DNA from 3 places in the Serratia sp. NPDC087055 genome. Region 3 is predicted to be linked to each of the others. Evidence: predicted binding sites of a transcription regulator. Region 3 holds the regulator's gene; each other region holds the start of a gene.
What was found. The regulator PhoB, encoded in region 3, activates phosphate uptake and scavenging genes when phosphate is short. The targets are predictions, from matches to a motif close to CTGTCATAAAACTGNCNNAT.
Positions count from the first base shown of each region.

Region 1: a site for PhoB is predicted at 3,075-3,094, ahead of pstS (phosphate ABC transporter substrate-binding protein PstS). Genes of this name have one in related genera too.
Region 2: a site for PhoB is predicted at 2,247-2,266, ahead of phoA (alkaline phosphatase). Genes of this name have one in related genera too.

Region 1 covers NZ_JBJDOG010000004.1:272,659-282,643, reverse strand. Annotated here, with positions in the region: gene glmU (bifunctional UDP-N-acetylglucosamine diphosphorylase/glucosamine-1-phosphate N-acetyltransferase GlmU) at 1-724, shown strand, start outside; gene glmS (glutamine--fructose-6-phosphate transaminase (isomerizing)) at 1,005-2,834, shown strand; gene pstS (phosphate ABC transporter substrate-binding protein PstS) at 3,171-4,211, shown strand; gene pstC (phosphate ABC transporter permease PstC) at 4,303-5,259, shown strand; gene pstA (phosphate ABC transporter permease PstA) at 5,270-6,151, shown strand; gene pstB (phosphate ABC transporter ATP-binding protein PstB) at 6,206-6,976, shown strand; gene phoU (phosphate signaling complex protein PhoU) at 6,988-7,722, shown strand; gene ACI2J2_RS19410 (ABC transporter substrate-binding protein) at 7,891-8,730, shown strand; gene ACI2J2_RS19405 (amino acid ABC transporter permease) at 8,810-9,523, shown strand; gene ACI2J2_RS19400 (amino acid ABC transporter permease) at 9,525-9,985, shown strand, end outside.
Region 2 covers NZ_JBJDOG010000001.1:2,178,809-2,188,793, forward strand. Annotated here, with positions in the region: gene ACI2J2_RS10305 (isochorismatase family protein) at 1-248, shown strand, start outside; gene ACI2J2_RS10310 (antibiotic biosynthesis monooxygenase) at 280-627, opposite strand; gene ACI2J2_RS10315 (helix-turn-helix transcriptional regulator) at 750-1,433, shown strand; gene ACI2J2_RS10320 (glutathione S-transferase N-terminal domain-containing protein) at 1,497-2,204, shown strand; gene phoA (alkaline phosphatase) at 2,340-3,767, shown strand; gene ACI2J2_RS10330 (GNAT family N-acetyltransferase) at 4,151-4,717, shown strand; gene ACI2J2_RS10335 (TetR/AcrR family transcriptional regulator) at 4,714-5,337, opposite strand; gene ACI2J2_RS10340 (NAD(P)H-binding protein) at 5,435-6,274, shown strand; gene mqo (malate dehydrogenase (quinone)) at 6,743-8,320, shown strand; gene ACI2J2_RS10350 (helix-turn-helix domain-containing protein) at 8,522-8,980, shown strand; gene ACI2J2_RS10355 (fimbrial protein) at 9,042-9,985, opposite strand, start outside.
Region 3 covers NZ_JBJDOG010000001.1:2,715,564-2,725,548, reverse strand. Annotated here, with positions in the region: gene sbcC (exonuclease subunit SbcC) at 1-2,477, opposite strand, end outside; gene sbcD (exonuclease subunit SbcD) at 2,474-3,706, opposite strand; gene phoB (phosphate response regulator transcription factor PhoB) at 3,922-4,611, shown strand; gene phoR (phosphate regulon sensor histidine kinase PhoR) at 4,636-5,952, shown strand; gene ACI2J2_RS12900 (PstS family phosphate ABC transporter substrate-binding protein) at 5,968-6,906, shown strand; gene brnQ (branched-chain amino acid transport system II carrier protein) at 7,507-8,826, shown strand; gene proY (proline-specific permease ProY) at 8,898-9,985, shown strand, end outside.

The sequences.
Region 1 (9,985 bases), on a different contig from region 3:
CCCATCGCGCCTGAGCGAAGTAGAAGGCGTGAATAACCGCCTGCAGTTGTCGCGGCTTGAACGTATTTATCAGGCAGAACAGTCTGAAAAGTTGTTGTTGGCGGGCGTAATGCTGCTGGATCCGGCGCGTTTTGACCTCCGCGGGGAACTTGTGCACGGTCGTGATATCTCTATTGATGCCAACGTTATTATTGAAGGGTCGGTTAAGCTCGGGGATCGCGTGAAAATCGGTGCCGGCTGCGTGTTGAAAAACTGCGTGATCGGCGATGATTGCGAGATAAGTCCGTACAGCGTGTTGGAAGACGCGGTGTTGGCCGCTGAATGTACCGTGGGTCCTTTTGCTCGCCTGCGTCCTGGGGCTGAGCTGGCTGTCGGTGCTCATGTCGGTAACTTCGTAGAAATGAAAAAGGCGCGCTTGGGCAAAGGCTCAAAAGCAGGTCATTTGAGTTACCTTGGCGACGCCGAGATTGGCGATGATGTAAATATCGGTGCTGGAACCATCACCTGTAACTACGATGGCGCCAACAAGCATAAAACCCTTATTGGCGACGGTGTGTTTGTCGGTTCTGACACCCAACTGGTGGCACCGGTCTCTGTGGGTAAAGGCGCAACGATTGCTGCCGGTACTACAGTAACCCGTGATATCGCTGATGACGAACTGGTGCTGAGCCGCGTCAAGCAGGTGCATATTCAGGGCTGGCAGCGCCCGGTGAAGAAGAAATAACGAGTGTGTTTTGCGTTGGGCTCTGCTTACGAGCCCAATACAAAACATAAAAGTCCTCAATAGATTTTGCGTTGCTGCTAGGTGGCAAGAGTGTGAATTCCCTGGAGCTTAGTTCGCTAAGTGACTGGGATGAGCACTCGTAGCCAATAACGCAGCAGCGCGAAAGATGAAGAGGATAATCCCCACCATCTACAGGCTCGGGGAAGCACGGTAAAAACCGGCAAAATCAGGTCAAGACATCGAAAGCGCCCCGAAAGGCGTTTAATTAGGAATACAACTGATGTGTGGAATTGTAGGCGCAGTAGCGCAACGTGATATTGCAGAGATTCTGTTGGAAGGGTTACGCCGCCTTGAATACCGTGGCTACGACTCAGCGGGTTTGGCTGTGGTGGATGCTGAAGGGAACGTCAACCGCTTACGCCGTGTAGGCAAAGTGAATAAACTGGCCGAAGCCGCAGAACAACATGAATTGCATGGGGGCACCGGTATTGCTCACACCCGCTGGGCAACGCACGGTGAACCTACCGAAGCTAACGCGCACCCGCATGTTTCTGATTACATTACGGTAGTGCATAACGGCATTATCGAAAACCACGAACCGCTGCGTGAACTGCTGATCGAACGCGGTTATCACTTTAGCTCCGAGACCGACACCGAGGTTATTGCTCACCTGGTGCATTGGGAGCAGCGCCAGGGTGGCACTTTGCTGGAAGTCGTTCAGCGTGTGATCCCTCAGCTGCGCGGCGCTTATGGTACCGTGGTGATGGACAGCCGTGACCCAAGCGTGCTGGTGGCCGCACGTTCCGGAAGCCCGTTGGTTATCGGTCGTGGCGTGGGTGAAAACTTCCTGGCATCCGATCAGTTGGCACTGTTGCCGGTTACCCGCCGCTTTATCTTCCTTGAGGAAGGTGACGTGGTAGAAATGACCCGCCGCAGCGTGAGCATTTTCGATAAGCAGGGCAACGCCGTTGAGCGTCCTGAGATTGAATCCCAGGTGCAGTACGATGCGGGTGATAAAGGCGCTTACCGCCATTACATGCAAAAAGAGATCTATGAACAGCCGCTGGCGTTGAAGAATACCCTTGAAGGGCGTTTCAGCCATGGCCAAATCAACCTGAGCGAGCTGGGCCCGCGTGCCGACGAACTGCTGTCGAAGGTTCAGCACGTGCAAATTATCGCCTGTGGGACGTCTTATCACTCCGGGATGGTTGCGCGTTATTGGTTCGAATCCCTGGCTGGCGTCCCTTGCGACGTCGAAATTGCATCCGAATTCCGTTACCGCAAGTCTGCCGTGCGTCCAGGTAGCCTGATCATTACGCTGTCGCAGTCCGGTGAAACCGCCGATACGCTGGCGGCGCTACGCCTGTCGAAAGAACTGGGGTATCTGGGGTCGCTGGCGGTGTGCAACGTGGCCGGTTCTTCACTGGTGCGTGAGTCCGATTTGGCGCTGATGACCAAAGCCGGTACAGAGATCGGCGTTGCTTCGACCAAAGCCTTCACCACCCAGCTTGCGGTATTGCTGATGTTGGTGGCGCGTTTGGGCCGTCTGAAAGGCATGGCAGAAAGCGTTGAGCATGACATTGTGCATGGCCTGCAGGCGTTGCCGGCACGTATCGAACAGATGCTGTCAATGGATAAGAGCATCGAGGCGCTGGCGGAAGGTTTCTCCGACAAGCATCACGCATTGTTCCTGGGCCGTGGCGATCAGTACCCGATCGCGATGGAAGGGGCGCTGAAGCTGAAAGAGATCTCCTATATTCACGCGGAAGCCTATGCTGCCGGTGAATTGAAACACGGTCCGCTGGCGTTGATCGACGCCGATATGCCGGTGATCGTGGTTGCGCCAAACAACGAACTGCTGGAAAAGCTGAAGTCCAACATTGAAGAAGTGCGCGCGCGCGGCGGCCAGCTGTATGTGTTTGCCGATCAGGACGCCGGTTTCGTCAGCAGCGAAGGCATGACCATCATCCCGTTGCCGCATGTCGAAGAGATCGTGGCTCCTATCTTCTACACCGTGCCGTTGCAGTTGCTCTCTTACCACGTTGCGCTGATCAAAGGCACCGACGTTGACCAGCCGCGTAACCTGGCGAAGTCTGTCACAGTAGAGTAATCCCTCTTTGTTAGACTCTGGAAGCCGGCCACTGCGCCGGCTTTTTTCATGGCCTAATCAAATATGACAATGATGCGACAGCCGGGATAAAAGTTGTCATATTCAAGCGGATAGATGAGATGTAATGTGTTTTTTTATTGATTAATTATTGCGTGTTTTTGTCTTTAACTGCATGATTTTTATTTGATTACTGTGTTTCTTTTTGCGTTGTAATATAACTGTCATATTTCGTACATTTTACTGTCACCAAACTGTCCTATTTTCCCTCCTGCAGCAATACTTACTCTGATGAAAACGACTCGAAGTCGATTTTTAAATATCCCATTAGGAGGGATTATGAAACTGATGCGTACCACCGTCGCCAGTATTGTGGCAGCGACTTTCTCCCTGACCGCCGTGTCCGCGTTCGCTGCTGCTAGCCTGACCGGTGCAGGTGCGACATTCCCCGCTCCGGTATATGCCAAGTGGGCAGATTCTTATCAGAAAGAAACCGGCAACAAAGTTAACTATCAGGGCATCGGCTCTTCTGGCGGCGTGAAGCAAATCGTTGCCAACACCGTTGACTTTGGTGCTTCTGATGCGCCTTTGACTGACGAAAAACTGGCTGCTGATGGCCTGTTCCAGTTCCCTACCGTGATCGGTGGCGTCGTACTGGCGGTGAATATCCCGGGTATCAAATCCGGCGAACTGATCCTGGACGGCAAAACCCTGGGCGATATCTACCTGGGTAACGTGAAGAAATGGAACGACCCGGCGATCACCAAACTGAACCCAGGCGTTAAGCTGCCGGATCAGAACATTGCCGTTGTCCGCCGCGCTGACGGTTCAGGCACTTCGTTCGTGTTCACCAGCTACCTGTCAAAAGCCAACGCACAGTGGAAAGAGAAAATCGGTGCAGGCTCTACCGTTAACTGGCCAACCGGTCTGGGCGGCAAGGGTAACGACGGCATCGCAGCCTTCGTACAACGTCTGCCAGGCTCTATCGGTTACGTTGAATACGCTTACGCCAAGCAAAATAACCTGGCTTACACCAAGCTGATTTCTGCCGACGGCAAAGCCGTTAGCCCAACAGAAGAGAGCTTCAGCGCTGCCGCCAAAGGCGTGGATTGGAGCAAAACCTTCGCTCAGGATCTGACTGACCAGAAAGGCGACAATGTGTGGCCAATCACGTCCACCACCTTCATTCTGGTGCACAAAGAGCAGAAAAATCCAGCTCAGGGCACTGAAGTCCTGAAGTTCTTTGACTGGGCATACAAAACGGGTGCCAAACAGGCTAATGACCTGGATTACGCCACTCTGCCGAACGAAGTTATCGAGCAGGTGCGTGCAGCATGGAAATCCAACGTAAAAGACAGTTCAGGTAAAGCGCTGTACTAACAACGCAGGGGCGCGTGTTTCAGCGCGCCCCACTCAGTTTTCAGGGTCTAACCCATGTTGGGCCTGCCAGGGTTAAAATAGAGAGTGATCTATGGCTGAGTACAAGCCGACCATTAAAGCACCGAGTAAAAATGGTGACGTTATCTTCAGCGCGCTGGTAAAACTGGCAGCGCTGATTACCCTATTGTTGCTGGGCGGCATTATTGTTTCACTGATCTTTGCCTCCTGGCCGAGCATGCAGAAATTCGGCTTCTCCTTCCTGTGGACAAAAGAGTGGGACGCACCTGCTGAGCAATTCGGCGCATTGGTACCCATCTACGGCACCGTTGTCACCTCGCTGATTGCTCTGATTATCGCCGTGCCTGTCAGCTTTGGTATTGCGTTGTTCCTGACCGAGCTGGCACCTAACTGGTTGAGACGCCCGCTGGGTATCGCCATTGAATTGCTGGCAGCAATCCCGAGTATTGTGTACGGCATGTGGGGCCTATTCGTGTTTGCCCCGCTGTTTGCCAAATATTTCCAGACCCCGGTCGGCGACGTTTTGTCGGGTATCCCTATTGTCGGTGAGCTGTTCTCTGGCCCGGCATTCGGTATCGGTATTCTGGCTGCTGGGGTGATCCTGGCGATTATGATTATTCCTTACATCGCCGCGGTAATGCGCGACGTGTTCGAACAAACCCCAGTGATGATGAAAGAGTCGGCCTACGGCATCGGCTGCACCACCTGGGAAGTGATTTGGCGTATCGTGCTGCCATTTACCAAGAATGGTGTGATCGGGGGCGTGATGCTCGGCTTGGGCCGCGCGCTGGGCGAAACGATGGCCGTGACCTTCATCATCGGTAACACCTATCAGCTCGACAGTGCTTCACTGTATATGCCGGGTAACAGCATCACATCGGCACTGGCCAACGAATTCGCTGAAGCAGAATCAGGGGTGCACACCGCAGCGCTGATGGAGCTGGGGCTGATTCTGTTTGTTATCACCTTTATCGTCCTGGCGCTGTCGAAGTTGATGGTTATGCGTCTGGCCAAGAATGAGGGACGCTAACGTGGCGACTATGGAAATGCAAAACGACCTGGCGCTGTTAGAAAGCCGCCGCAAAATGCAGGCATGGCGCCGTCAGAAGAACCGATTGGCGCTGTTTTTGTCGATGGCGACCATGGTCTTTGGCCTGTTCTGGCTGGTGTGGATCCTGTTCTCTACCGTGACCAAAGGCATTGATGGCATGTCGCTGGCGTTGTTCACCGAAATGACGCCACCACCGAACACCGCAGGCGGCGGTCTGGCGAACGCCATCGCCGGCAGCGGTCTGCTGATCCTGTGGGCTACCGTGTTCGGTACGCCGCTGGGCATCATGGCTGGCATTTACCTGGCGGAATATGGCCGTAAATCCTGGCTGGCAGAGGTGATCCGTTTTATTAACGACATTCTGCTATCAGCCCCGTCGATCGTCGTGGGCCTGTTCGTGTACACCATCGTGGTGGCGAAGATGCAGCACTTCTCCGGCTGGGCTGGGATCATCGCGCTGGCGCTGTTGCAGGTGCCGATCGTTATCCGAACTACCGAGAATATGCTGAAGCTGGTACCGGATACGCTGCGTGAGGCCGCCTACGCGCTGGGTACGCCGAAATGGCGCATGATTTCTGCCATCACGTTGAAAGCGTCGGTTTCCGGCATTATCACCGGTGTGTTGCTGGCGATTGCGCGTATTGCAGGGGAAACAGCACCGCTGCTGTTTACCTCGCTGTCGAATCAGTTCTGGAGCACAGACCTGATGCAGCCGATCGCCAACTTACCGGTGACTATTTTCAAATTCGCCATGAGCCCGTTTGCCGAATGGCAAGAGCTGGCCTGGGCAGGGGTGCTGTTGATTACCCTGTGCGTACTGCTACTGAATATCTTGGCGCGTGTGGTTTTCGCCAAGCAAAAGCATTCATAAAATTTTGAGCGCTGCCATGGCGGCGCTGATGAAAAGAGAGAAGTCTTGATGAGTATGGTTACTGACGCTTCCAGCAGCAAAATTCAGGTACGCGATCTGAACTTCTACTATGGCAAATTCCATGCGCTGAAAAACATCACGCTGGATATCGCCAAAAACAAGGTCACCGCGTTTATCGGTCCGTCCGGCTGCGGCAAATCTACACTGCTGCGCACCTTCAACAAGATGTATCAGTTATACCCCGAGCAGCGTGCTGAAGGCGGCATCTTGCTGGATGGGCAAAATATTCTGACGGACAACTCGGATATCGCCCTGCTACGTGCCAAGGTTGGCATGGTGTTCCAGAAACCGACACCGTTCCCAATGTCGATTTACGACAATATCGCCTTCGGTGTACGTCTGTTTGAAAAGCTCTCGCGTGCCGATATGGATGAGCGCGTGCAATGGGCTCTGACCAAGGCAGCGCTGTGGAACGAGACCAAAGACAAGCTGCACCAGAGCGGTTATAGCCTGTCTGGTGGCCAGCAACAGCGTTTGTGCATCGCCCGCGGGATTGCTATTCGCCCTGACGTCTTATTGCTGGACGAACCCTGCTCGGCGCTGGATCCGATTTCCACCGGTAAAATTGAAGAGCTGATCAGCGAGCTGAAGTCTGACTACACCGTGGTGATCGTCACTCACAACATGCAGCAGGCCGCGCGTTGTTCTGATTCCACGGCATTTATGTATCTGGGCGAACTGATCGAGTTCAGTGATACTGATACCCTGTTCACCGCGCCACAGAAAAAACAGACCGAAGACTACATCACTGGCCGTTATGGTTGATAGGATGCATCATGGATAACCTGAATTTAAATAAACACATTTCCGGCCAGTTCAACGCAGAACTTGAGCACATCCGTACCCAGGTGTTGACCATGGGTGGGCTGGTGGAACAGCAACTGACTGACGCCATTACCGCGATGCATAACCAGGACGGTGAGTTGGCCAAGCGGGTGATCGAAGGCGATGCCAAGGTCAATATGATGGAAGTGGCAATCGATGAGGCCTGTGTGCGCATCATTGCCAAACGCCAGCCGACTGCCAGCGACCTGCGTTTGGTGATGGCGATCATCAAAACTATCTCTGAGCTGGAGCGTATCGGCGATGTGGCAGACAAAATCTGTCGCACGGCACTGGAGAAATTCTCGCACCAGCACCAGCCTCTGCTGGTCAGTCTGGAGTCTCTTGGCCGCCATACCGTGCAGATGTTGCATGATGTGCTGGATGCCTTTGCGCGTATGGATCTGGACGAAGCGATCCGAATTTATCGCGAAGACAGAAAAGTCGATCAGGAATATGAAGGCATTGTACGCCAGTTAATGACTTATATGATGGAAGACACACGCACCATTCCAAGCGTGCTGACTGCATTGTTCTGCGCACGTTCTATTGAGCGTATCGGTGACCGTTGCCAGAATATTTGCGAATTCATCTTCTACTTCGTGAAAGGCCAGGACTTCCGCCATATTGGTGGTGATGCCTTGGAAAAACTGTTGTCTTCCGACGGTACAGACGAGAAAAAAGAGTAATTCTCTTCGCGAGTTACCCTATAAAGGCGCAGAAAACTGCGCCTTTATGCCGTTTAAAACCCTTAAATACAAAATGGTTATAAATATAGCTTTTTATATTATTTCCTGACCTAAGTGGGTCTTGCTAGCGTAGCAGCCAGCAGGACATCAACCCCTTAGGAGCTTCCCATGAAACATCGCGTTTTGGCCTTAACGCTATTAGCCAGCTTGACCAGCCTCGCTACCGGTGCCGCGCATGCGGACAAACTCGACGACATCAAGAAAGCTGGCGTAGTGCGTATCGCGGTATTCGACAGTAACCCGCCGTTCGGTTATATCGATCCGCAAACTAAAAAGCTGGTGGGTTATGACGTTGATGTGGCCGATGCGATTGGTAAAGCGCTGGGTGTAAAGGTGGAGTTGCGTGCCACCAATCCAGCTAACCGTATTCCTTTATTGGTCTCGAAAAAGGTCGATCTGATCGCCGCCAACTTCACCATTACCGATGAGCGCGCCAAGGAAGTGAACTTCAGCGTGCCCTATTTTGCTACCGGCCAGAAATTTATTGCCCATAAAGGCGTGCTGAAATCCCCGGAAGATATCAAAAAGCTGCGTATCGGTGCGGACAAGGGGACAGTGCAGGAAATCACGCTGCGTGAGCATTATCCAACGGCGAAAGTGATCTCCTACGATGACACCCCGCTGGCGTTCGTTGCGTTGCGTAACGGCAACGTGCAGGCAATCACCCAGGATGACGCCAAGCTGGTGGGCCTGTTAGGCAACCTGCCGGCCGCGCAGAAAGCGGACTTCGAAATCTCCCCGTTCAGCATTACCAAAGAGTACCAGGGCGTCGGTATTCCAAAAGGGGAAGATCGCCTGACGGCCACGGTTAACGACACGCTGATCGCGCTGGAAAAAGACGGCGAAGCGGTGAAGATCTACGATCGCTGGTTCGGCCCGGAAACCAAAACCGCACAGCCGCGCGGCGATTTCAAAATCGCGCCGTTGGATCAACAGCCGAAGGCCTGATTTTTTGCGGGGCTGAGATCTGTTTGTAGGGGCGCAGCTTGCTGCGCCCCTGACGCATTTTGTAAGACAAGGATTGACCATGAATCTGGACTGGTTGCTGGCGCCGCAATACCTAAACTGGCTGTGGCAGGGTTTTCTGTTGACGCTGTGGCTTTCTGCCTGTGCGAGCCTGGCCGCCACGTTGTTGGGTTTTTTACTGACGACGATGCGTGACAGCCACCTGCGCCCATTGCGATGGCTGGCGATGGGCTACAGTTCGTTGTTTCGCAATACGCCGCTTCTGGTGCAGCTGTTCTTCTGGTATTTCGCCGCCGGGCAGATCCTGCCTTCAGCCACGATGCAATGGCTTAACACCTCACATCACATTGGCCCGCTTGAATGGCCGTCGTTTGAATTTCTTGCCGGTTTCTTTGGCCTGACGTTGTACTCCAGCGCCTTTATCGCCGAAGAGATCCGAGCCGGTATTCGTGGCGTTGCCAGTGGGCAAAAATATGCGGCCAATGCGCTGGGATTAACCGGCTGGCAGGCTATGCGTTATGTGGTGTTGCCGCAGGCGCTAAACATCGCCATGCCGCCGCTGCTGGGTCAGTATATGAATGTGATAAAGAACTCCTCGTTGACGATGGCGATCGGCGTGGCCGAACTGTCTTATGCTTCGCGTCAGGTGGAAACCGAGACACTACGCACCTTCCAGGCATTTGGTGTGGCGACGGTGTTGTACATCGCCATCATTGCGTTGCTGGAAGGCTGGGGAATGTGGCGACAGCAGCGCAAGCCGCTGAGGGGGCATTAAGATGGATTTCAGCATTATTCATGACAACCTGGGCTATCTGCTGTGGGGAACCTGGCCAGACGGGCCATTGGGCGGTGCGGCGCTGACGCTGGCGATCAGTCTGATGGCCGGTGTGGCCTCGGCCATTCTCGGCACGCTGCTGGGGGTGGCATTGGCAATGTCGCGCGGTGTGGCGGCTGGCTTGCTGGCGGCGGTGTTGGGTTTCTTCCGCGCCATCCCGGTGATCATGCTGATTTTCTGGACCTATTTCTTATTGCCGATGGTGTTTGGCGTCGATATCCCGGAAATCACCACCGTGGTATGCGCGCTGGCGCTGATCGCCTCCGCGTATTTGGCCCATGCGGTGAAGGCCGGCATTGTCGCTATCGGCGTTGGGCAGTGGCAAGCCGGCTTGTCACTGGGGCTGACCCGTTGGCAAACACTGCGCATGATCGTGCTGCCGCAGGCGCTGCGTATGATGGT
Region 2 (9,985 bases), 540 kb from region 3:
AAGTCTACATTTTGTCGGACGTCACCGGGGATATCACCGCAGATACTCAACACAATGCGATGCAGCGACTGATTCAGGCCGGAGCCACACCGGTAAACTGGGTGGCGCTGATGCTGGAATGGCAGCAGGATTGGAGCCACAAAAACACGGCCGGCGGAGTTTTAAAGATTGCCAGTGAACATGGCGCCAGTTGGGGCATGGGGGCAAACTACGCTGGCGCAATGAACGTCGGCAGCGAAGCCAAATAATCGCGCCCTGATAGCCCGCTCAGGCGGGCTTTTAACCAACGTGATAGCCGCGACTGTCCTGAGGGGCCTGTTCCCGCTGATCCAGGCCATAATCGCGCACCACTTCTGCTACCCGCAGGCGATAGTACGCCAACACGTCATGGCGCCCACGCGCCTGCGCAGCCCGATGCTGTTCGATGTTGCGCCACTGTTGAACTGCCGCCTCATCACGCCAAAAGGAAAGCGACAGCAACCGCTGCGGATCGGCCAGGCTTTGAAAACGTTCAATGGAAATAAACCCGTCAATTTCCGCCAACAGCGGTTTCAGTTCGGCAGCCAAATTAAGGTAGGTTTCACGTTGCCCGTCGGCAGCCTGCAATTCAAAAATAACGGCAATCATAATGTGCTCCTGTCAGAGGTAAATTCAGGGCAAACTGCCATGAGGTTCTCCCTCACGCCAGGCCGGTGTGAAGACACATCCTAGCGCTAGACGGACTGCAATACTTCGCCTAAGCTCGAAATATGAATGACATCCATATTGAAGACCGTTTGGCAGCGCTGACTGCCGCCATTGCCGACCGAACCCGGGCACGTATGCTGTGCCTGCTGATGGATGGGCGTGCCTACACCGCAACGGAGCTCAGTGCGGCGGTTGAAGTGGCGGCCTCTACCGCCAGCGGCCATCTGGCGCGCCTGCTGGAGCAGCGATTGATCCTGTGTATCAAGCAGGGGCGCTATCGCTATTTCCGTCTGGCCGGGCCGGCGGTCGCAGCCGCGCTGGAAACGCTGATGGCGCTGGCCGGTGTCGAAAAACCCATCGTAAAAAGCAGTACCCCAACGTCCCTGCAGTTCGCCCGTACCTGTTATGACCATATGGCCGGTGAAATCGCGGTAAAATTGCACGATCGTTTGCACCAGCTATGCTGGCTGGAAGGCGACGAACATTACCGGTTGAGTGATATGGGCCGGACGGCTTTAACTCAGTTGGGCGTTGACTGTTCTGCGGCACTTTCCCGGCGGCGTTTCGCCTGCGGCTGTCTGGACTGGAGCGAACGTAAAGCCCATCTTGGTGGCGCACTGGGTGCCGCGTTGCTCAATACATTTATCGAACGCAGTTGGATCCGACGCCAACTCGATAGCCGCGAATTGCAACTCACCCCCGCCGGTAAAAAAGTGCTGAAAGCACATTTTGATATCACGCTCTAACCCTGCGCCGCGTTAGCTTTGCTGCAATACTGAGAAAGCACAACGTCAACCCGAGGACTCTTCATGATCGATCAAACCCAATTCCCGATCGTCAAACGCTGGCCCGCCCAGCATCCTGAAAGGCTACAACTTTACTCTCTGCCTACGCCCAACGGCGTCAAGGTTTCCATCATGTTGGAAGAGATAGGTCTACCTTATGAACCGCACCTGATTGATATCGGCAAGAACGAGACATGGACACCGGAATTTCTGTCGCTGAATCCGAACGGCAAAATCCCGTCGATCATCGATCCCGATGGTCCTGATGGCAAACCGCTGGCCCTGTTTGAATCCGGCGCCATCCTGTTATATCTGGCGGAGAAAAGCGGGAAGTTTCTGCCGCAGGATCCTGCCCTGCGTTATGAGACTATTCAGTGGGTATTCTTCCAGATGGCGGCGGTCGGCCCCATGTTCGGTCAACTTGGTTTCTTCCACAAATTCGCCGGCCGCGAATATGAGGATAAGCGCCCATTAGAACGCTATACAAATGAATCCAAGCGCCTGCTCGGCGTGCTGGAAAGCCGACTGGAAGGCCGTGATTGGATCATGGGCCAGGATTACAGCATCGCCGACATTTCACTGCTGGGTTGGGTGCGTAATCTGATCGGCTTCTATGAAGCCCGCGAGCTGGTTGAATTCGACAGTTTCCCACGCGTGGGACAATGGCTGGAGCGTGGCCTGGCACGCCCGGCAGTGCAGCGCGGTTTGAATATCCCCGCCCGTAACGCATAATTTATCGCCTGGGATAGCCGCCCGGCTATCCCATTCTCACTCCCGTCATAAAAGTGTCACGCACCTGCTCTACCCTCCTTACGTAACAAATTGATGCTAATTATGTTGTTATATTACGACAAGGAGCTTTCCCCCATGCAACATTCCGTTTCCCTGATCGCCGGTGCCGTGTTATCCGCCTTACTGTGTGCCACCGCCTTCGCCGATGACACCACCGTCAATACCGCAAGCCTTTCCGAGCGTGCAGCACGCGGCGACATCGTCGAGCCTGGTGGCGCACGCCGACTGAGCGGCGACCAAACCGCGGCACTGAAAGCGTCACTGTCCAACACCACGGCCAAAAACGTGATTTTGCTGATCGGCGATGGCATGGGTGATTCTGAAATTACCTCGGCACGTAACTATGCCGAAGGTGCAGGCGGCTATTTTAAAGGCATCGATGCCCTGCCGCTGACCGGCCAATATACCCATTACTCACTCGATAAAAAAACCCACAAACCCGACTATGTCACCGACTCCGCCGCCTCAGCGACCGCATGGTCGAGTGGTGTTAAAACCTATAACGGGGCTCTCGGCGTCGACGTCAACGGTAAAGATCAGCCGACGCTGTTAGAGATTGCCAAAGCTGCGGGTAAAGCCACGGGCAACGTCTCTACTGCCGAACTGCAAGACGCTACGCCGGCAGCACAAATTTCTCACGTTACCTCGCGTAAATGCTACGGCCCGGAAGAGACCAGCGAAAAATGCGCAACCAACGCGCTGGAAAACGGTGGCCGTGGTTCCATCAGTGAGCAGTTACTCAAAGCCCGCGCCGACGTCACGCTCGGCGGAGGTGCCAAATCCTTTAATCAGCTCGCGAAAAGCGGCGAGTGGAAAGGAAAATCACTGAAAGACCAAGCAACGGCACTTGGTTATCAATGGGTTGAGAACCTCGATGCCCTGAACGCCGTGAGCGTGGCTAATCAGCAAAAACCGCTGTTGGGGCTGTTTGCCGGCGGTAATATGCCCGTTCGCTGGCAAGGGCCGAAAGCCACCTATCACGGCAATATCGACAAACCGGCGGTAACCTGCGAAAACAACCCGGCACGCACTGCGGATATCCCAACGCTGGCAGCCATGACAGAAAAAGCTATCGATCTGCTGAAAACCAATCAAAACGGTTTCTTCTTGCAGGTTGAAGGGGCGTCGATCGACAAGCAAGATCATGCCGCTAACCCATGCGGTCAATTTGGTGAAACTGTCGATTTGGATGAGGCCGTACAAAAAGCGCTGGAATTCGCCCGTGCCGATGGCAATACCCTGGTGATCGTCACCGCTGACCATGCCCACTCCAGCCAGATTATCGCTGCCGATGCCAAGGCCCCCGGCCTGACGCAAATGCTGACCACCAAAGATGGTGCGCCAATGACCATCAGCTACGGGAATTCGGAAGAAGATTCTCAGGGGCACACCGGCACACAATTGCGGGTCGCCGCCTACGGCCCACATGCCGCCAACGTGGTTGGGCTAACCGATCAAACCGATCTGTTCTATACCATGCGTGACGCCATGGCGATTAAGTAAGCCCGTGGCTGGTTAAATCTGACCCCCATTCATCCCTTGTATTTCAGGCGGTGAATGGGGCCTTTACCCTTTAAAACCCCCCTGCAGCTGCTATATTGAAGCGCCATTTTCGCTTATGAGAAGAACTTTTTACGGCGTTACTCCGTTGGGCTGGCTCCTTGTTTGCTTTCATGCCGTCTCTCGGTGAAAATCGGTTTTGATTCTGTCTGTGATATCAGGCAGGCTAAGCCTCATTCTCGAAGGCCCGATCACTCCCGGCAACGTTGAGCTGCAAGTGACTGCTCTGAGTATCATGACCGCTGGTCAAACCCTGCAAAAACTGTTACCCCGCTTGTTGAAAAACCGGTGTCAGCCTGCCCAACAATAAGGAGCTATTTTTGAATGTGATCACCTTGCCCTTCGCCACAGAACGTCTGCAACTGCGCCGCTTTACGCCTGCCGATCTCGATGCCTATGCAACTTACCATCGCTTGCCAGAGGTTTATCGGTACCTGTACGCGCCAACACCCAACGACGTGCAACTGGCCGACCTGCTTGCCGATGCAGTGGCTTCGCGCTTTAGCAAAGACGGAGACGTTTTTTATTGTGCCGTCACGGTGAAAGACAGCGGCGATCTGATCGGTGAAGTCCTGTTAAAGCTGGCCAATCGCGCCGCGTTACAAGGAGAGATTGGCTATATCTTCAACCCGGCCTATGCGGGTAAGGGCTATGCCATTGAGGCAGTACGGGCAGTCCTGGAGCGCGGGTTTAACCAAGTGGGTTTTCACCGTATTTTTGCCCGTCTCGATGCCGCCAATCGCAGCTCGATCGGCGTGGTTGAACGTTTGGGAATGCGTAAAGAAGCGCACCTACGACAAAATGATCGCTTCAACGGTGAGTGGGGTGATGAGCTGATTTACGCTCTGCTGGCTGAAGAGTGGAATCAGGCATTGGTGCAAGACAAGCTTTAGGCATCTGCCAGCATCTTTGCCGCCATCTGTTTATAACTCGCCACCAACTCGCGGCCCTCATCCGGGCCGGTACTCACCGCGAGCCGCATCGTGGCTTCCCCCAAATGCATCAACAAGAAGGCAGCATGCTCAACCGATGCAGGATCCGCTTGCGGCCGCAGTCGACGTATCGCCGCTGCCAGCAATGCCCCGTTCAGCCGGCTTTCCGCCACTTCCTCTTCGCGCAGAGTCTTGTTGGCCTGTGTCGCTGCCCAGATATCCCGCATGACAGGTTCAGCCAGAAACAACGCATAATATTCATCGATCAGGCAGTTAAACGCTTCAATTAGCTGGGGTAACGACTGGACTTGGACGAGCCCCTGTTCAATACATTCACGCGCTTCCTGGTTATAACCTTGTGCCAACACGCGGACGATCGCCGTTTTATCCGGGAAATACTGATACAGCGCCCCGATAGAAATACCGGCATTCTGCGCCACTTCACTCATGCGCATTGCATCGCTGCCCTGCGCGGCGATCAGTGCAGTCGCACAATCCAGAATCAATTTTACCTTTTCCCGGCTGCGCGTTTGGCTGGGTTTACGCCGCAATGCGGGCGATTTTTTTTGCTTATCATTCATCATGCATCGTCCTTTGAACAAAAAACTGCCTTGACAATAATACGAGGGTTTATCATATTTACAAAACATGAGTAACACTCACATTTGGAGCAGCACCATGAACACCAACCAAAACGGGTCACCCATTCTGGTTTTAGGCGCGACCGGTAAAACTGGCAGCCGCGTAGCAGCACGGTTACAACAGCTGGAGATACCCGTACGCGCAGCGCATCGTCGTGCAGCCATTCCTTTCGACTGGCAAAATAGCACCACCTGGCACACGGCCTTACAAGGTGTCAAAAAGCTGTACCTCAGTTTCCAACCCGATCTCGCCGTGCCGGGCGCCATCGATACCCTGGAGCACTTTTGCCAACAGGCAGTAAATCGCGGCGTGCAAAAAATTGTGCTGCTCAGTGGCCGGGGTGAAGACGAGGCTCGCCAAGCGGAGGACGTGGTTAAAAACAGCGGTGCAGATTGGACGGTGTTGCGTGCCAGTTGGTTTATGCAAAATTTCAGCGAGAGTTTTATCCTCGACGATCTGCTAAATGGCCAGGTTTACTTACCGCCGGGTGAGATCCCCGAACCTTTTATTGATGCAGAAGATATTGCCGACGCTGCGGTCGCGGCCCTCACCCAGCCTGGCCACAGCAATACGTTGTATGAACTGAGCGGCCCGCGTTTGATGACCTTTGCGCAAGCGGTTGGCGAAATCGCCCTTGCCAGCGGACGCGAGATCCACTACCAGCAGGTGCCTGTCGCCGATTACGTCGACTACCTGCGGGAAGCGCAACTACCGGCGGAAATGATCGCACTGTTGGAATATCTATTTAGCACCGTACTGGACGGGCGCAACGCTTCAGTGACCGACGGCATTCAGCGCAGTCTGGGGCGTGCACCGCGTGATTTTAGCGCCTACATCGCGGACACGGCTGCCAGCGGCGTTTGGCAACCGCGTTAACATTCATCACCCAGGCAGCCGCAGGGGGCGAATATATTCGCCCCGATTAATTCATGCCCCCCCCCAATCCGGTATAACTGCAAATATATCGCGGGTATTCCATCGATATGCGATGATAACGAAATATCGTTTAAATCAGCGACAATTAAACCCTGCAAATATAGCGGTTATATTTAAATAAAAATACCAAATGAATTATTCCTGCCTTTAATCCGCTTTTTTTAATTACAAAAGTAGTTTTTAACAATATTGCAAACAATAATATCCCCTCAGTAACCAGAGTTGAACAACCTGTCCCCAGACAGCCTGTAATAATCCACTTTTCGTTAAAAAAAACGATTAACAAAAAGACATTATCACTGCGACTCGGCTTTGCCGGGCGGGTTAGTTTTACTTATTTCCAGGGTAGCTCCCGATAAATTCTTTCACCTGCAATGAGTAGAATTTACACACAAGAGATTTAATTTAATGAGAAAATTACTCGTCCTGATTTTCTGTCTGAACCTGTTTGGCGTTACGCAACAGGCCGCAGCAGAAGAGAATAAGACCGTTGATGTGGTACTGATCGGTGGCGGCATCATGAGCGCCACGCTGGGGACTTACCTGCATGAGCTGGAACCAAACTGGTCCATCGACATGTACGAACGCATGAACGGTGTGGCAGAAGAAAGCTCCAACGGTTGGAATAACGCCGGGACAGGCCATTCAGCCTTCGCTGAAATGAACTACACCCCAGAGAAAAAAGACGGCACCATTGATATCAGCAAAGCCGTGGTGGTAAACGAGTCTTTTGAAATCTCTCGTCAATTCTGGTCTTATCAGGTGAAAAATAATGTCCTGAAAGATCCAAAATCTTTTATTAACAGCGTGCCACATATGAGCTTTGTTTGGGGTGACGATAACGTCAACTTCCTGCGCAAACGCTATGCAGCGCTGCAACACAGCACCCTGTTCCGTGGTATGGAGTACTCAGAAGACGCCAACCAAATTAAACAGTGGGCCCCACTGGTGATGGACGGTCGCGATCCGAAGCAAAAAATTGCTGCGACCCGTATGCCGCTGGGCACCGACGTGAACTTTGGCGTGATCACCCATCAACTGGTGGATACGCTGACCAAAAATCCAAACTTCAAGCTGAACCTGAGCCATGAAGTCCGCGACATTAAGCGCAACGCCGACAACACCTGGCGCGTGACCGTGGCCGATCTGAACCGTGACGGTAAAGAAACCACCGTGAATGCCAAGTTCGTGTTTATCGGCGCAGGCGGTGCGTCCCTGACCCTTCTGCAAAAAACCGGCATTCCTGAAGCAGACGGCTATGGTGCTTTCCCGGTCGGCGGTCAGTTCCTGGTGACCACTAACCCGGACATCGCTAACCAACACCTGGCCAAGGTTTATGGCCTGGCCAGCGTAGGTTCACCACCGATGTCGGTTCCACACCTGGATACCCGCATGCTGGATGGCAAGCGTGTCTTGCTGTTTGGCCCGTTCGCCACGTTCTCCGGCAAGTTCCTGAAAAACGGCTCGCTGTTCGATCTGCTGCATTCCCTGAGCACGTCCAACCTGATGCCGATGACCCACGTCGGGCTGGATAACTTCGACCTGGTGAAATACCTGGTTGGTCAGTTGATGATGAACGACGACGACCGTTTCGCAGCGCTGAAAGAGTACTTCCCTGAAGCCAAACAGGCCGACTGGAAACTGTGGACTGCCGGCCAACGTGTGCAGATCATCAAGAAAGATGATGAAAAAGGCGGCTTGCTGCAGTTCGGTACCGAAGTGGTCAGTTCTGAGGACGGCAGCATTGCCGCTCTATTGGGCGCATCACCGGGTGCTTCCACCGCTGCACCAATCATGTTGCACATGATGGAAAAAGTCTTCAAAGACAAAGTGGCGACGCCAGAATGGCAGAGCAAACTGAAAGAAATTATCCCGTCTTACGGCCACAAGCTGAATGGGGATATTGAAATGACGAACAAGATCCGCGGCTACACCAGCAGCGTGTTGCAGTTGGACTATATCGAAGTGAAGCCGGAAACAAACTGATACCCGTTTCCCCCTTCTCTCAAGGCCGCCTCGTGCGGCCTTTTTTATTTCCCGCCACAGCAAGAGCACTTTTCGCTACCTTTTACACCCCAGTTAACACTTGCGTAACCCGGTTACGCAGCCTATTATCAAAGAACTAACTTGGATAATTACCATTACCTACTGTGACCTGAATGTCGTACCCGCGGGAGAACTTAAACAATGGATCGCGTTAATATCATTCATGATTTGCTGGACTGGATTGAAACTCATCTTGATCAGCCACTGCTGTTAGACAACGTGGCGGCCAAGTCAGGCTACTCCAAGTGGCACTTACAAAGGATGTTCCGCACCACCACCGGGCATGCGCTGGGCAGCTATATCCGCGAGCGGCGTTTGTCGCAGGCCGCGCAGGCGCTGCGTTCAAGCCCTCGCCCCATTCTCGACATCGCCCTGCAATATCATTTCGACTCCCAGCCGTCTTTTTCGCGCGCGTTTAAAAAACAGTTTGGCAAAACACCGGCGGTGTATCGCCGCACTACCCGCTGGGATGTCGCAGAGATGTCTCCACAGCCCATAGAACCCCTGAACGGGCATCGCCATGAGTCACCGGGCGTACATCTGTGGTATGCGGGGAAATGTCTGGACAGTGTCTGCACCAACTGGGTTGGCCAGAGCTGAGAGAAAAATGCATTAAAAAAGGGGTTCAGCGCAGGCTGAACCCCTTTTTTACTGAAAGAGATTACTTAAAGGTTACGTCAATATTTGCCGAAGCACTGAATGGCCCAACCTGTGGATTGGTATTCAACCACTTCAGACTGGCCAAAAAGTTCTTTTCAACGATAGTACCGTTGACCAGGCCCAGATCAACCGGGGAGTTCATCATGATCGGCGTGTTTGGCGTTGCGGCCTGCGAAATTAAAATACCGAAGCCGCTGTTGCTGGTTGGCATAATCAGACTGTTATCCTGCAAGGGATAAGTGGTGCTGAAACTGGCCTGCAAGGTTTCCCCTTTGCAATCCTGCCCGGTTGTCGGGTCAGACATGTTAGCCGCAACGGAGAAAGGAACCTGCTTCTCGATTTTGCCGGCCACCGCATTTTGACGCGGAATGGTGCCAAAGTTTACGGTTGAACCGTTGTTAGCCACCACGGTAATTTTCGGGTTACAAGAGATAAACTGAATGTTGCCCAACCCGGAAATATAGGCGTTAAAGTTACTGTTTGGGCGACTATTCAAACCACCTTTACCGTCAACCTGGAATACCGAGTAAGAATTATTGTCGTTGATCTTGCCGCCTGCAGGCGGTGCCTTACCGGTGGCCTTGATATAAATAGCGTAGGAAACCGTCACCGACAACGGTTTTGCTGGCGAAAGACAACGGCTACCGGAACGACGGCACTCAGTACCTGGACCAACATCCTGCTTCGCATTTTTGACCGGTTTGATGTCAACGCCGTTATAGGTCACACCCACTTCAATCGAGTTATGGATCTGACTCATTCGAGCCTGGGGATCCCAATACAGAAATGCGTTCTCGCCATTTGGAAAACCATCGGTATCAGTACACTGGAAAGTTGACGTGAAGGTCTGTGAACGCCACAACAGTGCACCCGCAGCGGTATTGGCAGTAGAGACTTTGATCGCTTTATCCAGCACGATATCCTGTCGGATATTCCCATTCTGCT
Region 3 (9,985 bases):
TGTTGTAATTGCTCTTTGCGGTGTTGCAACTGTTGGCGTTGGGCATCATCAAGCAGAGCGGCATTGAACGCGGCCTCATCACTGAATTCACTGGTGGCTAGCGCCTGCAGCCAGTCTTGTTCCGCCTGTTGAAGCCGTTCGTTTTGTTGCAACAGCTGTTGCTGTAATCCAGCAAGTTGGCCGCTCAGACGATCGCGTTGCTCCTGCGCTTTCTGCCAGTGCTCGGCGGCTTGTTGACTGGCCTGTTCGCAAAGCCCTTGTTTGGCGCGCAACTGTTCGCGCTCCTGCGCGATTTGCCGTTCACCAAACAGGGCAAGCCGCTGTGCACGTTGCTCGCCCAGAGCTTGTTCACCGTCCTGCCACTGTTGCTGCAGGCGCTGCTGTTGTAACAGGGCTTCTGCGAGGCTTTTCTCCAGCAGAATGAAACGCTCGTCCAGCCGCGCCTTGTCTTGCTGTGCCTGTTGCTGCTGTGTTTGCAGTGCGGCTAACTGGTCTTTGGCCTGCTGCACTGCGTGCGACGCTTGTTCGTGTTGCAACAGAGCGGCCTGACCCTGACGCTCTTCGTTGTCGCAGGTGGTTAGCCACTGGCACAGGCGATCGCTGTCCTGAAGGGTAAAGTCAAATGCCAGCGGCGCGGTCAAGCGTTGCCAGTTTTGCTGGTGCTCAACAACGTGCTGCTCATCTTGTGCGATGAGTTGCTGTTGGCGCTGTTGTTGTTCTTTCAGGCTTTCGCAACGGGTACGCAGTTCAGTACCCAGGGTGTACAAGGCCTCAGTTTTGATGCGCATCTCTGCCAGGCGCAATGCGGTCTCGGAAGGTTTTACCGTCTGATACTGCTCAATGGCCGGGTGATTACAAGAGCCACAGAGTGGACAGGGTTCGCCGGTTTGCAGGCGGGCGCGTTCGGCTTCCAGGCTGACAATGCGCTGTTCCAGTTCGAGGGTTTTTTCCACGTCCGACTGGTGTGCTTTTTGTTGTTTATATTGCTGTCGCGTCTCTTCGAGCTGTTTTTCATGTTCGCTGAGCTGCGTCTGACGGGCGGCAAACTCTTTACGTTGTTGCTCCAGACGTTCTCTGACCTGACTAAACAGCGAGGAGAGGGTGAATAACTGCTGGCGCACCGGGCGTAACTCGGCCAGCTCAGCCTGACGTTGACGCAGTGCTGCCAGGGGCGACTGGGCTTCCAGCGCATGTTGCTGTTGCTGCTGCGCCGTCAGCGCGGCGGTGAGGGCGTTAAGCTTTTCCTGATGCTGACCGGCCTGTGCGGTCAACTGGGTTCGCTGAACCTCGAGTTGTTCCAGCGCCGTTTTTTGCTGGGCATACTGCTGTGCGGCGCTATCGCACATCTGTTGCAGTTCGGTCTGCGTTTTCTGTAACTGGGCAATCCGGTTATCGAGCGGGACGACGTGATCGTCGATCAACCGCTGTTGTTCCTGCTGGTGTTCAACATGTGCCTGTAGTTGCACACGGGCTTGTTCCACAGCCTGTTGCAACGGTGCCATCTGGTCGAGCTGCTGCGCCTGCTGCTGCGTCAACTGGGCAATCTGCTGTTGTAGCGTCTGGTGATCGTGACGGCAGCGGTTACGTTCGTTAAGCAACGGCCGCAGTTTTTCTGCCGGTTCGCTGCGTGCCAGTTGCTGTAGTTGCGGTTCTGCTGCGGTTTGCTCTAGCTCCACCGTGTCCAGTTGGCGCTGATATGCCTGTTGTTTTTGCTGCGTTTGCTGCCAAAATTGCAACCAGTTCAACGCCTGCTGCTGCTGACGGGTTTGGTCGCTGAGGGTATTTTCTTGTGTCGCCAATTCAACTAACTGGTTTTCCAGCAGCTGTCGTTGTTCATCATTTAGCAGTTCAATACCGCTGGCGCGTTGATGCAGCGCGTCCAGTTCGACCTTGGCCTGTTTGTGCTGTTCGAAAACCCGCTCCGAAAGCTGGCCGTAGATCTCGGTGCCGGTTAGCTCTTCCAGCAGTTCGGCGCGATCATTGGCATCAGCGTTAAGGAAGGCGGCGAACTGGCCTTGGGACAGCATCATCGATTTGGTGAAGCGCCCGAAATCCAGCCCGGTAATTGCGGCGGTAAGATCCAGTTTGTCGCGCACTTTGTCCGCCAGGATCTTGCCATCTTCACGCAGTGCCAATTCGACTTTAGGAGCCTGCAGGTTACCGTCTGGCGCATTTTTGGCGCGGCGCTGGCTCCAGAATGCGCGATAACCGACACCTTTGACCTCAAACTCGACCTCTGCCAGCGACTCGGCGGTATGGCGTGTCATCAGCTCGTTTTGGCTCGGTGTGACATTCAGGCGCGGCGTCTGGTGGTACAGCGCCAGACAGATGGCGTCCAGCAGGGTGGTTTTACCTGCCCCGGTTGGCCCGGTGATGGCAAACAACCCATTGCTGGCAAAAGGCTCCGCAGTGAAGTCGATTTTCCATTCACCTTGCAGGGAGTTGAGATTTTTTAATCTCAGGCTGAGAATTTTCATTGGCTCGGCTCCTGATCTTGGTGCCTAACGGCTTCGACGACCTGCTGGAACATTTGACTCATGCGTTGCCGGCGATCATCGGCCATATCAGGTTCTTGCGCCAGACGACGTTCGAAGACGTCATTGACGCTCAGTTCGTTAAGCGTTTCTTTGTCCTGTTGTTCAATCGCCTGGCGGCGCTGTTCTTTACTGCGGCGCAGCAACACCACCTCTACGGGCAGTTGATCGGCCAGCAGTTGGATACGGCGCTGAATGTCGCTGAGATAATCCTGCGTAGCGACCTCGATATCCAACCACACCGGCAACTCACCTTGATAATCGGCGAACTGCCGTAATTGGTGCTCGATCTGCGCTAAATCACCCTTAATAAGCTGCATAGGTTGGAAGCTGGGAATGTCCAGCGTACTGACCTGTTGCAAAGTACCTGCGGAGAAATCCACCATGAACACGCTTTTTGCTTTGCCCAATTCGTCGAAACTGAGTGGGATCGGCGAACCGCTGTAGCGAATGTGCTCGGATTTTGCGACGTTCTGCGCACGGTGAATATGCCCCAAGGCGATGTAGTCGGCCGGTGGGAAAGCTTGCGCCGGGAAGGCATCCAGCGTGCCGATATAGATATCGCGCACGGAATCGGACGTGGTGACGCCAACCGTTGTCAGGTGGCCCGTGGCAACGATAGGCAGTGCCAGGCCGAGCGCGTCGCGGCGTGCACAGGCGGCGTGATAAAGCGTCTGGTAATGTTCTGCGATGGCCTCTTGCAGCGCCTGCTGTTTTTGCACGCCTGACTCACCGGCTCGGCTGGTAAGCAGATCTCGCGGGCGTAAGAACGGGATGGCGCACAGCACGGCGCCCGGTTGGCCGTCGCGTTGGTTCAGGACCACGATTTGCTGTTCGGTTTCAGCCTGCGCGTTGGCGATCACCGTCGTATTCAGGCAAGAAAGCAATTCACGCGACTCATTTAAGGTTGCCACGGAATCGTGGTTACCTCCCAGCACCACTAATTGGCAGCCGGTATGTTGCAGCTCTACCACGAAGCGGTTGTACAGTTCGCGGGCATAGCTGGGTGGCGAACCGGTATCGAACAGGTCCCCGGCGACGATCAGTGCATCCACCTGATGTTGCTCGATTTGGTCTATCAGCCAGCGCAGAAAAGCCTGGTGCTCGGCGGCACGGCTTTTGGTGAAAAAGTACTGGCCAAGATGCCAGTCAGAGGTGTGGATCAGGCGCATGACACTCCCGGGGCGATAAGCTAATGGCGGTGATTATAAAGGGCACCGCGGCGGCTGTCGTGACGGAATCATTATGACAACTGAATGATTTTTCTTTGACGTTGGAAATAATCGCTATGCTTACTGCCTATAACAGGGTGTTCTTTTCATAAAAGTGTCATAAAACTGACGCATAATGGCGCCCGCAGATAGCTAACACATTGGCAGGATTGACGATGGCAAGACGCATATTGGTGGTGGAAGACGAAGCGCCGATCCGTGAGATGGTGTGCTTTGTGTTGGAACAGAATGGTTACCAACCGTTGGAAGCCGAGGATTATGACAGTGCCGTGACACGCCTGTCTGAGCCGTTCCCTGATTTAGTGTTGCTCGACTGGATGTTACCCGGGGGGTCCGGCATTCAGTTTATCAAGCATATGAAGCGTGAAGCGCTAACCCGCGATATTCCGGTGATGATGCTGACAGCGCGTGGTGAAGAAGAAGACCGGGTTCGTGGTCTGGAAGTCGGTGCGGATGATTACATCACCAAACCTTTCTCGCCGAAGGAACTGGTGGCACGTATCAAGGCGGTAATGCGCCGTATTTCACCCATGGCAGTGGAAGAAGTGATTGAAATGCAAGGGCTGAGCCTGGACCCTTCCTCACACCGCGTGATGGCCAACGAGCAAGCGCTGGATATGGGGCCGACCGAGTTCAAGCTGTTGCACTTCTTTATGACCCACCCTGAGCGAGTTTATAGCCGCGAACAGTTGCTTAATCACGTCTGGGGCACTAACGTTTATGTGGAAGACCGCACCGTTGACGTGCATATCCGCCGACTCCGTAAGGCGTTAGAGACCACTGGTCATGACAAAATGGTTCAAACCGTTCGGGGCACAGGCTACCGATTCTCAACGCGCTACTGATCGCGCCGCGCTGGAGAATATGCCGTGTTAGAACGTCTATCCTGGAAGAGGCTGGCCCTGGAGCTGGCCCTTTTCTGCCTACCTGCCTTATTACTGGGGCTGATTTTCGGTTATCTGCCCTGGTTGCTGCTTGCCTCCGTGCTGGCTGCGCTGGTGTGGAACTTCTACAACCAACTTAAACTTTCTCACTGGCTGTGGGTTGACCGCAGCATGACACCGCCACCCGGGCGCTGGAGCTGGGAACCGCTGTTTTACGGCTTATACCAGATGCAACAGCGAAACCGTCGCCGACGTCGTGAGCTGGCGTTATTGATCAAACGTTTCCGCAGCGGCGCAGAGTCACTGCCCGATGCGGTGGTGATGACGACCGTTGAAGGTAACATCTTCTGGTGTAACGGGTTGGCGCAGCATCTGCTGGGTTTCCGTTGGCCTGAAGATAACGGCCAACACATCCTGAACCTGCTGCGTTATCCGGAATTCAGCCACTATCTGCAACAGCAGGAGTTCTCTCGACCGTTAACGCTGCAGTTGAACAATGAGCATTACGTTGAGTTTCGCGTGATGCCGTATTCAGAAGGGCAGCTGTTGATGGTTGCGCGTGACGTGACCCAAATGCGTCAGCTTGAAGGCGCCCGGCGCAACTTCTTTGCCAACGTCAGTCATGAGTTGCGCACTCCGCTGACGGTATTGCAGGGCTACCTGGAAATGATGAGCGACGAAGAGCTGGATGGTTCGCTGCGGGGCAAAGCGTTGGGCACCATGCAGGAACAGACTCGCCGCATGGATGGTCTGGTCAAGCAGCTGCTGACACTGTCGCGTATTGAAGCCGCGCCAAATGTAGAAATGAACGAGCGGGTCGATATTCCGTTGATGCTGCGAGTGCTGCAACGCGAAGCGCAGTCATTGAGCGGCGGGAACCATGAGATTACTTTCCGGGTGAACGAACAGCTTAAGGTTTTTGGCAACGACGACCAGTTGCGCAGTGCGGTATCCAACCTGGTGTATAACGCTGTGAATCACACGCCAAAGGGCACCAATATTGAGGTGAGCTGGCAACAAACGCCAAGCGGCGCGCAGTTCCAGGTCAGTGATAACGGGCCGGGCATCGCTGCAGAGCATATTCCACGTCTGACCGAACGTTTTTACCGCGTTGATAAGGCCCGTTCACGCCAGACTGGCGGCAGTGGGTTGGGGTTGGCGATCGTTAAGCATGCATTAAGTCATCATGACGCTCGACTGGAGATCCTCAGCGAACAGGGCATGGGTACCCGATTCATTTTTACCTTGCCTAACCGGTTGATTGTTCCCGCAGCTTTATCAGAGAATGCGGTGAAAAATTAACGCGCGAGAGGCTCAATGATCCGAATGACCCGAGGGCTACTGCTTTGCCTGGTGCTGTTGGCGAGTCGTGGCGCGCTGGCGCAGCCGGACGGCATGCTGTCCGGTAATTTGTCGAGCGTCGGTTCCGATACGCTGGCAAATCTCATGGCGCTGTGGGCGCAAGATTTCAGTCAGCATTATCCCAACGTTAATTTGCAGATCCAGGCCGCGGGGTCCTCTACTGCCCCCACCGCATTGGCGGCAGGGGCGGCGCAGCTTGGGCCGATGAGCCGACCGATGAAGGCGGCAGAGGTTTCGGCGTTCGAACACCGCTACGGTTATGCGCCGTTGGCGGTACCGGTCGCTGTCGATGCGCTGGTCGTGTTGGTCCATCAGGACAACCCTCTGCGTGGGCTTAACCTGCAGCAGCTTGACCGAATTTTTTCCGCCACTCTGCGCTGTGGTGAAAGCCAACCGTTGACGCGCTGGGGGGAACTGGGGCTGACCGGTGATTGGCAGCAGCGAGCCTTGCAACGTTTTGGGCGTAATTCTGCCTCCGGTACTTACGGCTATTTCAAGCTGCGTGCGCTGTGCGGCGGCGACTTTATGCCGCGCGTCAATGAATTGCCCGGTTCTGCCTCGGTGGTGCAGGCCGTTGCCGGTTCACTCAATAGCATTGGTTACGCCAGCATCGGTTTTCGTGCCAGTGGTGTGCGGCTACTGCCGTTGGCTGAGTCTGGTGAAAACTATATCACTCCCAATGATGCCAATGTACGCAATGGCAGTTACCCGCTGTCGCGCTACCTGTATATCTACATCAATAAAGCGCCCAACCAGCCGTTGGAGCCGCTGACCGCAGCCTTCCTCGATCGCGTACTGTCTGATACCGGGCAAGACCTGGTTAATCACGACGGTTATCTGCCGCTGCCCCCCGATACCCTGCATAAAACCCGATTGGCATTGGGCTTGAAATAAGTGCTCCAGAAACACGCATCATGATTTGGCGTTGCGCGGGCGGCGGCGAAGCGCCGCGTTTTGCAGCGGCTTGCACGCATGTTAAAGGTTGGCAGACAGCCGCAGTGGAATAAGCTGCAAAAACGTCATGAGCCTCTTTTGGCGGCTTTGATAAAGGCTGAAACCCGTTCATACCGCGCGGAAACTGAGTGTTTATTGGCGTTTTCGCGCGGACATTGGCTATAGGTTTCACGTTTTGTGAGATGGTTGCTCAAAAATGATACAAATCATGTATTGTATATTTATTGATAACCACTATGATCGACTGGTGCTTAAAGATTATCTGGTCGATAGCTCTGCTTTTTGTCATGCGCCTTGCCTTTCAACGCTATAAACGTTTAACTTAGGCCTCGTTGTCGGACTAAACCTCCATTTATAACTCTTAAAACTCTGCCCATCATCATGAGTGGTCACTTTCGAATAAGGACAAAACGCCGGAAAAAATGCGTTTTCTGCTCTTATTGGTCTCGCGATGAAATGGCAAGCCGGCAACCGGGTGGGGCATAACGCCACCACGATATCGGGCACTTTTTTTCATTTGAACAGGCAACACGACATCGTATGAGTCATCGTTTAACGTCAAAAGATATTATTGCATTGGGTTTTATGACCTTTGCCTTATTCGTCGGTGCTGGGAATATCATTTTCCCGCCGATGGTCGGTTTACAGTCCGGTGAACACGTCTGGACAGCAGCTATCGGCTTCCTGATTACCGCTGTCGGCCTACCGGTAATGACCGTGATTGCCTTGGCTCGTGTGGGTGGCGGCATTGACGCCCTGAGCACGCCAATTGGCCGTCGCGCGGGTTTGCTGCTGGCAACGGTCTGCTATCTGGCCGTCGGCCCACTGTTTGCTACGCCGCGCACCGCGACCGTTTCCTTCGAAGTGGGTATTGCACCCCTGACCGGTGATGGCGCCATGCCGTTGTTTATTTATAGCCTGGTGTATTTCGCACTGGTGATCGGCATTTCCCTGTATCCGGGCCGTCTGCTCGATACCGTGGGGCACGTGTTGGCACCGCTGAAAATTGTTGCGCTGGGTGCACTCGGCATTGCCGCGCTGGCCTGGCCTGCGGGTACGCCAATTCCGGCGACTGAGGTTTATCAGAACGTTCCGTTCTCTACCGGTTTCGTTAACGGCTATCTGACCATGGATACGCTGGGTGCGCTGGTATTCGGTATCGTTATCGTTAATGCCGCGCGTTCCCGTGGTGTTAAAGATGCCGGTCTGCTGACGCGTTATACCATTCTGGCCGGTTTGATCGCCGGTGTCGGCCTGACGCTGGTTTACCTGAGCCTGTTCAAACTGGGTTCCGGTAGCGGCGTGCTGGTTCCAGATGCCACCAACGGTGCGGTGATTCTGCATGCTTACGTGCAAAACACCTTCGGTGGGTTGGGCAGTTTCTTCCTGGCGGCCTTGATTTTCATCGCCTGTATGGTAACGGCAGTGGGCCTGACCTGCGCCTGTGCCGAGTTCTTCGCCCAGTACCTGCCGTTCTCCTATAAGACGCTGGTGTTTATCCTGGGGCTGTTCTCGATGCTGGTTTCAAACCTGGGCCTGAGCCATCTGATTCAGATCTCTATCCCGGTGCTGACCGCGATTTACCCGCCGTGTATCGTCCTGGTGGTGCTGAGCTTCACCCTGCGTTGGTGGCACAGCGCGCCGCGTATCATCGCGCCGGTGATGTTAGTCAGCCTGTTGTTTGGTATCCTTGACGCAGTGAAAGCGTCCACCTTCCAGTCTTTGCTGCCGAATTGGACGAATCACTTGCCACTGGCGGATCAGGGGTTGGCATGGTTGCCGCCGTCTCTGTTGATACTGGTGCTGGTCGCCATTTATGACCGGGTTTGTACGCGCACTGAAGTGACCGCGCACTCCTAATCTCCCGGCTAAATTTTGGGCCACGGACTTGTCCGTGGCTTTTTTACGTTTAAAAAACACGGGTTATTTTCATGCAACAACAGTCACCTGCCGCCCCCGCGGCCAATAAGCTAAAACGCGGTCTCAGTACGCGTCACATTCGCTTTATGGCTCTGGGTTCGGCTATCGGTACCGGTCTGTTCTACGGTTCGGCAGACGCCATTAAAATGGCAGGCCCGAGCGTTTTGCTGGCCTACCTGATTGGCGGTATCGTCGCCTTTATTATCATGCGCGCGCTGGGCGAGATGTCGGTCAACAACCCGCAGGCCAGTTCGTTTTCACGCTATGCGCAGGACTACCTTGGCCCTATGGCGGGGTATATCACGGGCTGGACCTACTGTTTCGAAATCCTGATTGTCGCCATTGCCGATGTGACCGCTTTCGGTATCTATATGGGCATTTGGTTCCCTGAGGTGCCGCATTGGATTTGGGTGCTTAGCGTGGTGCTGGTGATCGGCGCCATCAACCTGATGAGCGTGAAGGTCTTCGGTGAACTGGAGTTTTGGTTCTCGTTCTTTAAAGTGGCCACCATCATCATCATGATTGCTGCCGGTATCGGCATCATTATCTGGGGGATAGGCAACGGTGGGCAACCGACCGGGATCCATAACCTGTGGTCCAACGGCGGTTTCTTCAGCAACGGCTTTATGGGGATGATCCTCTCGCTGCAACTGGTGATGTTCGCCTACGGCGGTATCGAAATCATCGGCATTACCGCGGGCGAAGCCAAAGACCCGAAAACCTCGATTCCCAAGGCCATCAACTCGGTTCCGTGGCGTATCCTGGTGTTCTATGTCGGTACGTTATTTGTCATCATGTCGATCTACCCGTGGAATCAGGTGGGCACTAACGGCAGTCCGTTTGTACTGACTTTCCAACACATGGGTATTACCGTGGCGGCGGGTATTCTTAACTTTGTGGTGATCACCGCGTCGTTATCTGCAATTAACAGCGATGTGTTTGGTGTAGGCCGCATGTTGCACGGCATGGCCGAACAGGGCCACGCGCCGAAGATGTTCAGCAAGGTCTCTAAACGCGGCATTCCGTGGGTCACGGTTGTGGTGATGATGTTTGCGTTGCTGCTGGCGGTGTATCTGAACTACATCATGCCGGAAAATGT